Regions from separate parts of the Enterocloster lavalensis genome, predicted to be linked through region 4. Evidence: predicted binding sites of a transcription regulator. Region 4 holds the regulator's gene; each other region holds the start of a gene.

Region 1 (3,209 bases), 1.6 Mb from region 4:
CGCCCTCTTTGTACTTGGTCTCCTCAATTCTGTAGCGGGTGTTCTGAAGCAGCAGAACCTCGCCGTCCTTTAACTCAGCGGCAACCTTTTTGGTCTCCTCGCCGGTCACCTGGGGATCGTCCACGAACTTCACCTCCACGCCCAGTCTCTCGCTGAGAGCGGGAGCCACGGGAGCCAGGCTCATCTCCGGCAGCGGCTGGCCCTTGGGTTTGCCCAGATGGGAGCAGAGAATCACCTTCGCGCCCTGATCCAGCAGCTTTTTGATGGTGGGAATGGCGCCGTCGATGCGGTTGTAGTTCTGAATCACGCCCTCTTTTAACGGAACGTTGAAATCGCAGCGAACCAGTACCTTCTTGCCCTGTAAATCCTTCAGATCGTCAACTGTTTTCTTGTTTAACATAGTTTAAATCCCCTTTCAGATGATCACCGGCCTTGTTTTGACGGCATTTTGCCGCAGGCCGGCGCTTTGCGCTTAAAAAGGGCCCGGTCCAAACGACCGGACCCTTCATGAGTCTACTAAATCTTCGTACTTTTATTGAGGTGTTCCAATTAGCCCAGCTCAGCGAAGTACTTAATGGTTCTAACCATCTGGCTGGTGTAGGAGTTCTCGTTGTCGTACCAGGCAACAACCTGAACCTCGTACAGGTCATCCGCGATCTGGCAAACCATGGTCTGGGTTGCGTCGAACAGGGAGCCGTACTTCATGCCGATCACGTCGGAGGAAACGATGGGATCCTCGTTGTAGCCGTAGGACTCGGAAGCGGCAGCCTTCATAACGGCGTTGATCTCTTCCTTGGTCACGTTCGCCTTCTTAACAACAGCGGTTAAGATGGTGGTGGAACCGGTCGGAACCGGAACACGCTGTGCGGAACCGATCAGCTTGCCGTTCAGCTCCGGGATCACCAGGCCGATTGCCTTGGCAGCGCCGGTGGAGTTGGGAACGATGTTGGCAGCGCCAGCTCTTGCTCTTCTCAGATCGCCTTTTCTGTGTGGTCCGTCCAGGATCATCTGGTCGCCGGTGTAAGCATGGATGGTGCTCATGATACCGCTCTGGATGGGAGCGTAGTCGTTCAGAGCCTTCGCCATGGGAGCCAGGCAGTTGGTGGTGCAGGAAGCTGCGGAGATGATGGTATCCTCAGCGGTCAGGGTGTTCTCGTTTACGCTGTAAACGATGGTCTTCAGATCGTTGCCGGCCGGAGCGGAGATAACCACTTTCTTGGCGCCAGCGTCGATGTGAGCCTGTGCTTTATCTTTGGAGCAATAGAAACCGGTGCACTCTAACACTACGTCAACACCGATCTCTCCCCACGGCAGGTCAGCAGCCTTGGGCTCTTTGTAAATGGTGATTTCCTTGCCGTCCACGATGATGCAGCCCTCGCCGGCCTCAACGGTGTGCAGGCCTTCGCCTAAACGTCCGGCATATCCGCCCTGAGCGGTATCATACTTTAACAGATGAGCAAGCATCTTGGGATCAGTCAGATCGTTGATTGCAACAACATCATAACCTTCAGCTCCGAACATCTGACGGAAAGCCAGACGTCCAATACGTCCAAAACCATTAATCGCTACTTTTACTGCCATGATCAATTCCTCCTAGTTTGTTAAAAAATATATTATTGTTAAATATTAATCAACCTTCCTATATTGTAATCAATTTCGATAGAAATGGCAAGTCCTTTTTTATTTTTTTATTGTTTTCCCTTTTTCATACATTTATTCATGGAAAAAGCCGTTATTCCTGTCAAATCCTACATTTCGGAATAACGGCTTTATAACCCTTTGTCGTCTATTTTTGCCTTCTGCGCATGATATCCGGGTATCCTGACAGCAGAATGATCGCTTCGCGCATTTCCGGCGGTTTTTGCGCTAAACCGGGGCGTTTTCCGCTAAAACGTCAAATTCAACCCTCCCCGTGCAAATTGTGCTTTCGGACCGCCTCAGATTGTGATATAAGTATTATAGAGCCGCTAAAACACTGCGGCACCACGGCCAACATAAATGTTGGAACTATTTTTCCAAGGAGAATCGACTATGATCTGTGACTTTCACATGCACACTGAGTTTTCCGGGGACAGCGAGACGCCGGTCCGGGCACAGATAGACCGGGCCATCGCGCTGGGGATGGAGGAAATCTGCATCACCGACCACCACGACTATGACTCGGATTTCTGCGCTACAAACTTCTATCTGGACATCCCTCCCTATTTAAATTCCCTAGAGCAGATCCGCCTGGAGTACCGCGACAAGATCCGGGTTAACATCGGGATCGAGCTGGGACTTCAGCCCCACCTGAAACAATATCTGGACGCGTTGGTGGAACGTTTTGGCGCCAGACTGGACTTTATCATCGGCTCCTGCCATTTCGCGGACCGGCTGGACCCGTTTGATGAAAACTTCTGGGCCGGGCGCACCGAGGCCGAGGCGTTTGAGCGTTTTCTCAACGTATCCCTGGAAAACGCCAAAACCATGGACTGCTACGATGTGTTCGGCCACCTGGACTATGTGGTCCGCTACGCCCCCCACCAGAACGAGCAGTACAGCTACGAGCGCTTTCGCGATCTCATCGACATGATACTGGTGGAGCTGATCCGCCGCGGCAAGGGTCTGGAGTGCAACACCGGCGGCCTCAAATACGGTCTTGGACACCCCAATCCCACTGAGGAAGTGCTGGTCCGTTACCGGGAGCTGGGCGGGGAAATCCTCACCGTCGGCTCAGACGCCCACAAACCGGAACACCTGGGCTATGATTTCGACTACTGCCGGGAGCTTCTGAAACGCTGCGGCTTCAAGTATTACACGGTGTTCCATCAGCGGAAGCCGGTATTTCTTCCGCTGTAGGCGGCCGGACAGGGGCGCGGCGGCGGAACCGGAGCATGGCGACGGAATCGGGGCACGGCGGCCGGACCAGGGTGCCGCGGTCGGACCAGGACGCCCCGACCCGAGCGTGGAATTTCCGGCCTGCTGCCTCTCAGCAATCGCCCGCAGGCTGCGCCAGCGGCCCATTACATTCAACCAAATCGGAGCGGACACGCGGGATTTCAAATCCCGGCGCGTTCGCTCCGCCGCGTTACGTCACTCCACCCAGGACTTGTCCTTGATGGCTGTCTTTACATCCTTTTTGAACTGCTTCCAGGCGGCCTCGTCGTCCACAAAATACTTGGGGCAGACCTTGCCGTTGATGTCGTAATGGCGCATCAGGTCATTTTCAT
Region 2 (3,209 bases), 1.5 Mb from region 4:
TCCAATAAGTCCAGATCGCCGGGTTCGCCCTTACCCTCGGTGATGCGCTCCAGGATTTCCAGCATGCGGCGGGTGCCATTGCGGCAGGGCAGGCATTTTCCGCAGGACTCGTCACAGATGAAGTCCATGAAATAGCGGGCCGTGTCCACCATGCAGGTGTCCTCGTTCATGACGATCAGGCCGCCGGAACCCATGATCGCGCCCAGCTTGGCTAAGGACTCGTAGTCCACCGGGGTGTTTAAATGCTCCTTGGTGAGGCAGCCGCCGGAGGGACCGCCGGACTGGATGGCCTTGAATTTCTTGCCGCCGATGATGCCGCCGCCGATCTTGTAGATGATGTCGCCCAGGATGGTGCCCATGGGGACCTCGATGATTCCCGCGTTGACGATGTCTCCGGCCAGGGCGAACACTTTGGTGCCCGCGCTCTTCTCCGTGCCGAACTGGCGGTACCACTGGGAACCGTTTAACACGATGGGAGCCACGTTTGCCAGGGTTTCCACGTTGTTGATGATGGTGGGGCTTTCGAACAATCCCTTCTCGAAGGGGAAGGGCGGTTTCTGCCTGGGCTCGCCGCGTTTTCCCTCGATGGAGGCCAGCAGAGAAGTCTCCTCACCGCAGACAAACGCGCCCGCTCCGATGCGGATCTCTAAGTCAAAGCTGAAATCGCTGCCCAGGATGTGCTCGCCCAGAATACCGGCGGCCCGTGCCTGATCAATGGCATTTCCCAGGCGTTCCACGGCGATGGGATACTCCGCGCGCACGTAGACGTAACCCTTGGAAGCGCCGATGGCGTAACCGCCCAACATCATACCTTCGATGATGCTGTGGGGATCGCCTTCCAGCAGGCTGCGGTCCATAAATGCGCCCGGATCGCCCTCGTCGGCGTTACAGACCATGAACTTGCGCCCGTCCCCGGACACGGCCTTCATGCCCGCCTCCCACTTCACGCCCGTGGGGAAGCCCGCGCCGCCGCGGCCCCTGAGGCCCGCGTCCTTGACAACGGTCACCACGTCCTCCTGACTCATGCCGTGAAGGGCCTTGGCAAGGGCCGCGTAACCGTCCCGGGCCACATAGGCTTCCAGGGAGGAGAATTCCATCTGGCCGCAGTTGCGCAGGGCGATGCGGATCTGGCCCTCGAAGAAACCGATGTTCTCCATTTTAGGCACATGGATGCCCATGTCGTCGTCAAAATATGTATACTCCTCGCAGATCTGATCGTTCACCAGGTGTTGCAGCACCACGTTCTCCACCTTTTCCGGGTCCATTTTCGTGTAGAACACGCCGTCCGGCTGAACCAGGATCACGGGGCCAAGTGCGCAGGTGCCCATACAGCCGGTGACCAACACCTCCACCTCGTCCTCCAGTTTGTAGGTCTTAAGCGCCTCGAACAGGGCGTCCTTCACATCCTGGCAGTGGGAGGAAATGCAGCCCGCGCCTCCGCACACCAGCACCTGCCGTTTGTACTGGCTGCGGCGGGCCAGGTATTCTTTTTTAATCGCGGCCAGATCGGCGGCGCTCTTTATGGTCAGGTTTTCCCCGGATTTTTCATTCATTGCACCCATCGTCTCAATCCTCCTCATAGTAGCGTTTCAGAATCTGTTCCAGTTTGTCTGGGTTCACCTGTTTGTAAACCTGGTCGTCGATGGACATGGCTGGAGCCAGGCCGCAGGCGCCGATGCATCGGGCCACCTCAAAGGTGAACAGCCGGTCCTTGGTGGTCTCGCCGATCTCTACATCCAGAAGTTCCTTGATCCGCTCCACAATCTTTTTTCCTCCCCGCACATAACAGGCGGTGCCGAGACAGACCCGAATGGTGTGCCGGCCTCTGGGCTGGGTGGAAAAGAACGAATAAAACGTCACCACGCCTGCAACCTCCGCAAGCGGGATATCCAGCGTGTCCGCGATCACCCTCTGAACCTCGATGGGCAGGTAGCCGTAAATCCCCTGGGCCATGTGCAGCACCTGGATCAGACTCCCCTCTTTTCCTCTGTACTCCGCCGCCAGCTCTCCGATTCGCGCAAGCAGCGCAGCCTCGCTGTGATCGCATTCACAGCAGCATGTACGCGTGTTTTCACCCATTGCTCAAATTCCTCCTCTTTTTCCTATATTCCCTTTGTGTTGTGGAACGTTTCCGGCGGCTGCAGTCCGCCGTAGCGCCCCGGATGTGGCGGCCCCCCGCGGCGGCCTCACACCGATGTATTGTGAAAAATTATACAAAGTTAAAGCGGGAGCAGCCCAAATGGACTGCTCCCGCAACGAAAATATCCCTGTATAATTTCTGCACGCATGTTCGCAGCGACTCGCTTTCGATATCGCCTCCGGTACTGAACAAACAAATCAATCATACCGCACCTCTGCTCTGATTTTAGTTTTCGTACTTGTTATTTTTTATACAAAAATTTTTATGGTGCCTATATTTTTTTGTATAATCCTGATATAGATTTGATGATAGCATAACGGATTGTATCTGTCAAGATACAATCCGTGGGATTTTTATATAGGGGTATATTGATTTTGCCCTGGTAATATAGTTAAAATACCAGTATGCAGTTGAGAATTCAGCTTTGCAGCCGTCGAAATCTCATCTATAATGCTCTCGTTTCATCACGGCGTCTCCCGCTCCTGTTCCTTCCCATCATCCAAAACCGCGTTCCATGCCTCATCCTGCCCGAAATCCCATTCCGCTTCCGGTTCCGGGTCTTTGGTCTGGGCCTGTTCCCGCTGTTTCGCGGCTTCTTTTGCCCGGGCGGTTTCCCGTTTCAGCTCCTCTTCCCTAGCTTTGGTCCGCTCGTGGGCCGCTCTGCGCTTTGAGGCTTTGGAGAATTCCCGGCCCATCTTGCCGGTCGCCTCCCCAGCTTTGCGCCGGACGATTTCCCGGAGGCCGCCGCGAAAGCCGCGCGCTCCCCGCTCGATCTCGTCGCTGCCGGAACCGTCGCTGCCGTCTCCGCCGCCGTTCCAATCGCCGCCGTCATTTCCGTTATTTCCGTCATTTCCATCATTTCCGCGCTCCGCGCCATCCGGCTTCTCCTCCATACGCTTGAAACGGATCAGCACCCGGAACAGGTCTCCCTCCACGGACACTTCCATGGTTCCGTCCTGGAGCTCCGTAAAGCTTCTGGCAATGGCCAGGCCCAGGCCGGAGCCCTCGGTGTTGCGGGAGGCGTCTCCGCGGACAAAGCGCTCGGTCAGCTCCTCGGGGGACACATTCA
Region 3 (3,209 bases), 3.0 Mb from region 4:
GCAGTCATAGTCCTCAAACGGATACTTCCGGGCCTCATAGAGCTCGCTGACCGTCAATTTTCCAATCCAGCCGGTGCCCATCCGGCGGCAGATTCCGTCCGCAATCGCCTGGGCGCTTCCCTTTCCGTTCCGGGCGCAGATCAGAATGCGCCTGGGAATATAGGGATAGGAGATGGAATCGATCAGCCCGTACAGACTCACGGCAAATAATTGAATACTGTATTCATTGATTTGCTTTCCGCAGATGCCGCAGAGGATTTCCGCCAGATCGTCCGCCAGCGCCATGGCGACCGGGGAATCCTGTATGGCGTTCTCCGACACGGAGTTGCCAACCAGGCGGCATTGGCTCAGGTTGAAATGCATCTGGATCAGGATGCGCAGTACGCCTGGAGTCAGCTTTTCCGCAAATTCCGGATCGATTTGCCGGATTGGGATGTTCCACCGGCTGCCCAGCTGCTCCAGAATCTCTTCGGACAGACGGGAAGCCTGGGGGTAGAAGGTGGGAAAACGTTCCGCCAGCCCGGTAACCCCGTCCCAATCCCCCCACAAAAGCAGCAGGAGAGCGATTGCAGTTACTTCGTCGTCATGAACGGCGAAATCGGGAAAATGTTCCAGCTCCGAAGCCAGGGTCCGGGCCAGTTCATATTCGCGGCAGCTTTGGATTTCTTTTTTCCACACGGTCCACTGGTCCCCTTGCAGCTCCAGACTGTGCCCGTCCTTCATCCGGTTTCGCAGTAAAAGGAGATAGTCCACCAGCCGGTTTACATAGATATCAAACACTTCGTTGTCCGAGGCGCGCAGGATTTCCAGGGTGGACCGGCGTATTTGGTCCTTGTCGTCCCGGTCCGCAAATGCCTGTTCGTAAGCGCTGTCCCGGAAGGTGACGACCCGCTTACGAAAATGATTCTCGTACAGCTCCAGAAGGCAGAGGCGCCGGTTAAATTCCCCTCCCGCCAGACGGATTCCCTTTCCCGACCTGGCGGGCAGGGAGAGATTGAAGGATCCGAGAAAGTCCCGCACGCCTGGCATCTCTTTTTTGATTGCGCTGGGGGACAGGTACAGCCGGTCAGCCAACTGTTCTAACCGGAAATATCCCTCCTCGTCCGCTCCCTCAAAGCGCATGACAGCTCTGGCGATGTGGTAGACCTGATTTTCCTTATGACCCTTGTCGATATTGCTGAACAGGATTTCCACCCGCTCCTTGGCCTGCTGGAAGCGGAGCGGATCCACCGCCTTCAGACAGTAGCCTTTGCCACGCACGGATTCCAGGGAGCCTCCGTTTTCCCGTGTGAAGATTTTAAGCTGTTCCATATCCCCCTTGACCGTGCGCTCAGAGAGTTGAAGCATCTGCGCCAGCTCGTTGGATTTTAGATATCCGCCGGTTTTTGACAGCAGATAAAACATTTTGGCGATGCGTCTATCCTCGGTTGCCATACAAACCCCGCTTTCTTATAATGAATGTGTACTGCCATTATCTCATAAAAACAAGCATTTTTCCACCAGCGGAAAGGCCGATGGCGAATGTACCCAATTCAGCCCGCAAAAAAATTAAAAATTCTATAATTTTTGTATTGACATTTTTTTAACAATACTTTATAATGCAAACAGTGAGATTGTTAATTAATTATCAATTAGCAATATATGAATTAAACCGAGCACAAACACAAGGAAAATGGAGGAAAAGGAAATGGCAAAGATGAAAGAACTGGTTGTTCCCGAAATCATTGACAGCGTAGACGGACTTGTTGCGAAGATGAACGCAATGCGCGAGGCGCAGAAGATTTTCGCGACCTACACTCAGGAGCAGGTCGATAAAATTTTCTTTGCGGCGGCCAGCGCGGCTGACAAGATGCGCCTTCCCCTGGCGAAGATGGCGGTTGAGGAGACCGGCATGGGCGTGGTAGAGGACAAGGTGATCAAAAACAACTATGCGGCCGAGTACATTTACAATGCATATAAAGACACCAAGACGGTTGGCGTGATCGAGGAGGATAAGGCCTACGGGATCAAGAAGATCGCAGAGCCCATCGGCCTGATCGCAGCGGTTATCCCCACCACCAACCCCACCAGCACCGCGATCTTCAAGTCCTTAATCTGCTTGAAGACCCGCAACGCCATCATCATTTCCCCACATCCCCGTGCGAAGAACTGCACCATCGAGGCTGCGAGAATCGTTCTGGAAGCGGCGGTTAAGGCCGGCGCTCCGGCGGGAATCATCGGCTGGATCGATGTTCCGTCCCTGGAGCTGACCAACGAGGTTATGAGAAATTCCGACCTGATCCTGGCCACCGGCGGTCCCGGCATGGTGAAGGCGGCTTACTCCTCCGGCAAACCCGCCCTGGGCGTTGGCGCCGGAAATACCCCGGTTATCATCGACGACACCGCGGATATCAAGATGGCCGTCAGCTCCATCATCCACTCCAAGACCTTCGACAACGGCATGATCTGCGCTTCCGAGCAGTCCGTGACCGTGATGGAGTCCATTTACAAAGAAGTCAGAAAAGAATTTGAATACAGAGGCTGCTATTTCCTGAAGCAGGGAGAGATCGACAAGGTCCGCAAGACCATCCTGGTGAACGGCGCGCTGAACGCCAAGATCGTTGGACAGCCCGCATACAAGATCGCCAAGCTGGCAGGCGTTGAGGTGCCCGAGGCCACCAAGATCCTTATCGGCGAGGTTGAGTCCGTGGACATCAGCGAGGAGTTCGCTCACGAGAAGCTGTCCCCCGTGCTGGCCATGTACAAGGCTAAAACCTTCGAGGAGGCCCTGGCTAAGGCGGAGCGCCTGGTGGCGGACGGCGGCTACGGCCATACCGCTTCCCTGTATGTGAATGTCAATGAAACCGAGAAGATCATGAAGCACGCAGAGCGCATGAAGACTTGCCGTATCGTGATCAACACTCCTTCCTCCCACGGCGGCATCGGCGACCTGTACAACTTCAAGCTGGCTCCGTCCCTGACCCTGGGCTGCGGCTCCTGGGGCGGCAACTCCGTTTCCGAGAACGTCGGCGTGAAGCACTTACTGAATGTGAAGACCGTTGCTGAGAGGAGAGAGAACATGCTGTGGTTCCGTGCACCTGAGAAGGTTTACTTTAAGAAGGGCTGCCTGCCGGTAGCGCTGCAAGAGCTGAAGGACGTGATGGGCAAGAAGAGAGCGTTCATCGTAACCGACTCCTTCCTGTACAAGAACGGTTATACCCATGCGATTA
Region 4 (3,209 bases):
CTTGACAGTCAGCACGTCGTTGCCGCTGACCACGTCCGGCTCCAGGCGGATGTCCATGGAGTCGTTGACCTCCACCGGCTTGTCGATGCGCTCGATTTTCTCCAGCATCTTCTCGCGGCTCTCCGCCCGGCGGATGGATTTCTCACGGTTGAAGGATTTGAGCTTGGTGATCACAGCCTCCTGGTGCCGGATTTCCTGCTGCTGGTTTAAGTAAGCGCGGATCTGGGCGTCCCGGAGCATGGCTTTCTTGTCGGAGTAGGCGGAGTAGTTGCCCAAAAACACGGTGCCAACGCCGTTGTCCAGCTCCACGATCTTGGTCACCACCCGGTCCAGAAAATAGCGGTCGTGGGCTACGATCAGCACGGCTCCGGTGTAGCTCTTTAAGTAGGTCTCCAGCCAGGCGATGGACTCCATGTCCAGGTGGTTGGTGGGCTCGTCCAAGAGCAGGATGTCGGGCTTTGTCAGCAGCAGCTTTCCCAGGGATACCCGGGTTTTCTGGCCGCCGGACAGGGCGGTGATGGGCTTGGCAAACTCGTCCTCCTCAAAGCCCAGGCCCTTTAAGACGCCTGTGATCTCACTGCGGCAGGCGTAGCCGTTGGCCATCTCAAACTCGTGGTTTAAGCGGCCGTACTGGGCCAGCTTGGCCTCCAGCTCGTCACCGGAGGCGGATTTCATCTCCAGCTCCAGGCGGCGCAGCTGTTCCTCCATCTCCAGGATGGGGCGCTTTACCTCCAGCAGTGCGTCGTAGATGGTTTCGGCGCCCTCCAGGTCCTGGTGCTGGGCCAGATAACCGATGGTGGAGCCCTTGGAAACGGTGACGCTGCCCTCGTCGGGCGCAAGCTCGCCGATCATAATTTTGAGCAGGGTGGACTTGCCGGCGCCGTTTATGCCGACCACGGCCGCTTTTTCATGTTCCTCTATATGAAAGGATATGTGTTTTAAAATATCGTTGTCCCCGAAGGATTTGGTTATGTTGCTGCACGACAAAATCATGGTGTTTCTCCTTTACAAAGCCCCGGATCAGATTGGGGTTGGGGGCTTTTTGCGGCTCCTTGGCCTATTCAAGTATAATATAGGGTCATATTTTTTTCAAGAACATCATGAAACGTGTTTGACATTTTTTTGACACGTGCGTATAATAGAACTATTAAAATCTTACAACGGATGACTATATTTTTTCAGGGAAGGTGACAAGATAAATGGAACGGAAAGAAATCTCCAAGGCAGTGATCGGAAGGCTGCCGCGCTACTACCGATATTTGGGGGAACTGATCGAAGAGGGCGTGGAGCGGATTTCTTCAAATGAGCTGAGTGCCAGGATGAAGGTGACCGCATCGCAGATCCGTCAGGACCTGAACAATTTCGGAGGATTCGGCCAGCAGGGATACGGATACAACGTGAAATATCTGTACTCGGAGATCTCAAAGATCCTGGGAATCGACCAGCAGCACAACGTGATTATTATCGGAGCCGGAAATCTGGGACAGGCGATCGCCAACTACACCAATTTCGAGCGCCGCGGTTTTGTGATCAAAGGAATGTTCGACATCAACCCCAAGCTGATCGGCCTGGTGATCCGTGGAATCGAGATCCGTTCCGTGGACGATCTGGAGACATTCATCAAGGACAACGAGATTCAGATTGCAGCCCTGACCATCCCCAAGACAAAGGCTCCTGAGATCGCGGACCGTCTGGTGAATGCGGGAATCAAGGCGATCTGGAATTTCGCCCACACCGACCTGGTGGTGCCCGACGACGTGGTGGTGGAGAACGTGCATCTGTCCGAGAGTCTGATGCGCCTGTCCTACCGCGTGTGCAGCATGCAGGACCAGGGCGACGGCAAGGGTGAAAAATCATCCAAGTGACGGGGTGCCGTGAGCTATGATACTGGGTGTTGGAACGGATTTAGTGGAAATTGACCGCGTCCGGAAGGCCTGTGAGCGGGATTCTTTTGTGGTGCGCACATTTACGGAACTGGAACGCCGGCAGGCGGGGGATAAAATCTCCCGCTTTGCCGGCAGTTTTGCTGTCAAGGAGGCTGTGGCCAAGGCGCTTGGCACGGGCTTTCGCGCGTTTATGCCCATCGATATCGAGGTGGCGCGGGATGAGCTTGGGAAGCCTTATGTGAATCTGTACCGGGGTGCCAGAGCGCTGGCCCATGAGCTGGGCGTGGAGCGCATCGAGGTCTCCATCAGCAATACGGCGGAGCACGCCATGGCCTTCGCAGTGGCGGAGGGCGCGCTCCGGACAGGTGAAAAGGAGGTTGGCGGATGAGAACATTGGTGACCGGAAAACAGATGAAGGCTGTGGACGCCCACGCTATCACAACCATCGGCATACCGTCCATGGTGCTCATGGAGCGGGCGGCCTTTGCGGTGGCGCGGGAGGTCAAAGGGATTTTGAAGGAGGAGGCAGGCCGTCTGGCCCCTGGCGCCTCGGTCTGGTCCGTCTGCGGCACCGGGAACAACGGGGCCGACGGCATCGCCGCGGCGCGGATGTTGTTTTTGGAGGGCGTGAGCGCCGGTGTGGTGCTCATTGGCCAGCCGGAGAAGGGGACGGAGGAATTTCTCCAACAGCTGAAAATCGCCCGGAATCTGGGGATGGAGATTCTCTCCCGGGAACAGTGGGAGGAGCTTTGCAGCCAGGGCGGGATGCAGTGCCGGGTTTTGATCGACGCTATCTTTGGCGTGGGTTTAAGCCGTCAGGTGCAGGGCGCGTACGCGGAGTGCATCCGGCGGATCAACGGCCTGCGCCAGGAGGGTGCCGTGGAATGCGTGGCGGCGGTGGATATCCCCTCGGGTGTCCACTCCGACACGGGGCAGGTGATGGGGGAAGCGGTGAGCGCAGATTTGACCGTGACCTTCGGCTGGGAGAAGCGGGGCACGGTGCTTTATCCAGGGCGCAGCCTGGCCGGCCGGGTGGTGGTGGAGAACATCGGATTTCCGCCCCTGGATTCCCTGAAGCCGGAGGTACGGGACGGGGAGGACGAGGAGGAAATTCCATACGCCTGCACCTACGGTCCCGGGGATTTGGAGCGTATTCCTGAGCGCGCGGCCTACTCCAACAAGGGAACCTTTGGCAAGGTGCTGATCGTTGCGGGCTCGGAAAATATGTGCGGCGCAGCCTATCTGAGCGCTCTGGCCGCCTACCGCACCGGCGCGGGGCTGGTGAAGCTTCTGACTGTGGAGGAGAACCGGCTGATCCTCCAG

What was found. The regulator Rex, encoded in region 4, represses fermentation and respiration genes when NADH is low (regulators of the CRP and FNR family bind a similar motif). The targets are predictions, from matches to a motif close to ATTGTTAANTANTTAACAAT.
Region 1: gap (type I glyceraldehyde-3-phosphate dehydrogenase) is a predicted target of Rex. The motif match lies at 1,616-1,635, and genes of this name have one in related genera.
Region 2: ACK2JC_RS20075 (complex I 24 kDa subunit family protein) is a predicted target of Rex. The motif match lies at 2,199-2,218, and genes of this name have one in related genera.
Region 3: adhE (bifunctional acetaldehyde-CoA/alcohol dehydrogenase) is a predicted target of Rex. The motif match lies at 1,613-1,632, and genes of this name have one in related genera.

What each region holds. Positions count from the first base shown of each region.
Region 1 covers NZ_CP176637.1:1,197,960-1,201,168, forward strand. The annotation lists gene ACK2JC_RS05285 (phosphoglycerate kinase) at 1-400, opposite strand, end outside; gene gap (type I glyceraldehyde-3-phosphate dehydrogenase) at 550-1,581, opposite strand; gene ACK2JC_RS05295 (histidinol-phosphatase HisJ family protein) at 2,032-2,838, shown strand; gene ACK2JC_RS05300 (N-acetylmuramoyl-L-alanine amidase family protein) at 3,073-3,209, opposite strand, start outside.
Region 2 covers NZ_CP176637.1:4,503,772-4,506,980, reverse strand. The annotation lists gene ACK2JC_RS20080 (NADH-ubiquinone oxidoreductase-F iron-sulfur binding region domain-containing protein) at 1-1,562, opposite strand, end outside; gene ACK2JC_RS20075 (complex I 24 kDa subunit family protein) at 1,567-2,079, opposite strand; gene ACK2JC_RS20070 (sensor histidine kinase) at 2,605-3,209, opposite strand, start outside.
Region 3 covers NZ_CP176637.1:3,033,562-3,036,770, forward strand. The annotation lists gene ACK2JC_RS13480 (BglG family transcription antiterminator) at 1-1,434, opposite strand, end outside; gene adhE (bifunctional acetaldehyde-CoA/alcohol dehydrogenase) at 1,688-3,209, shown strand, end outside.
Region 4 covers NZ_CP176637.1:6,042,815-6,046,023, forward strand. The annotation lists gene abc-f (ribosomal protection-like ABC-F family protein) at 1-993, opposite strand, end outside; gene ACK2JC_RS27125 (redox-sensing transcriptional repressor Rex) at 1,200-1,865, shown strand; gene acpS (holo-ACP synthase) at 1,882-2,274, shown strand; gene ACK2JC_RS27135 (NAD(P)H-hydrate dehydratase) at 2,271-3,209, shown strand, end outside.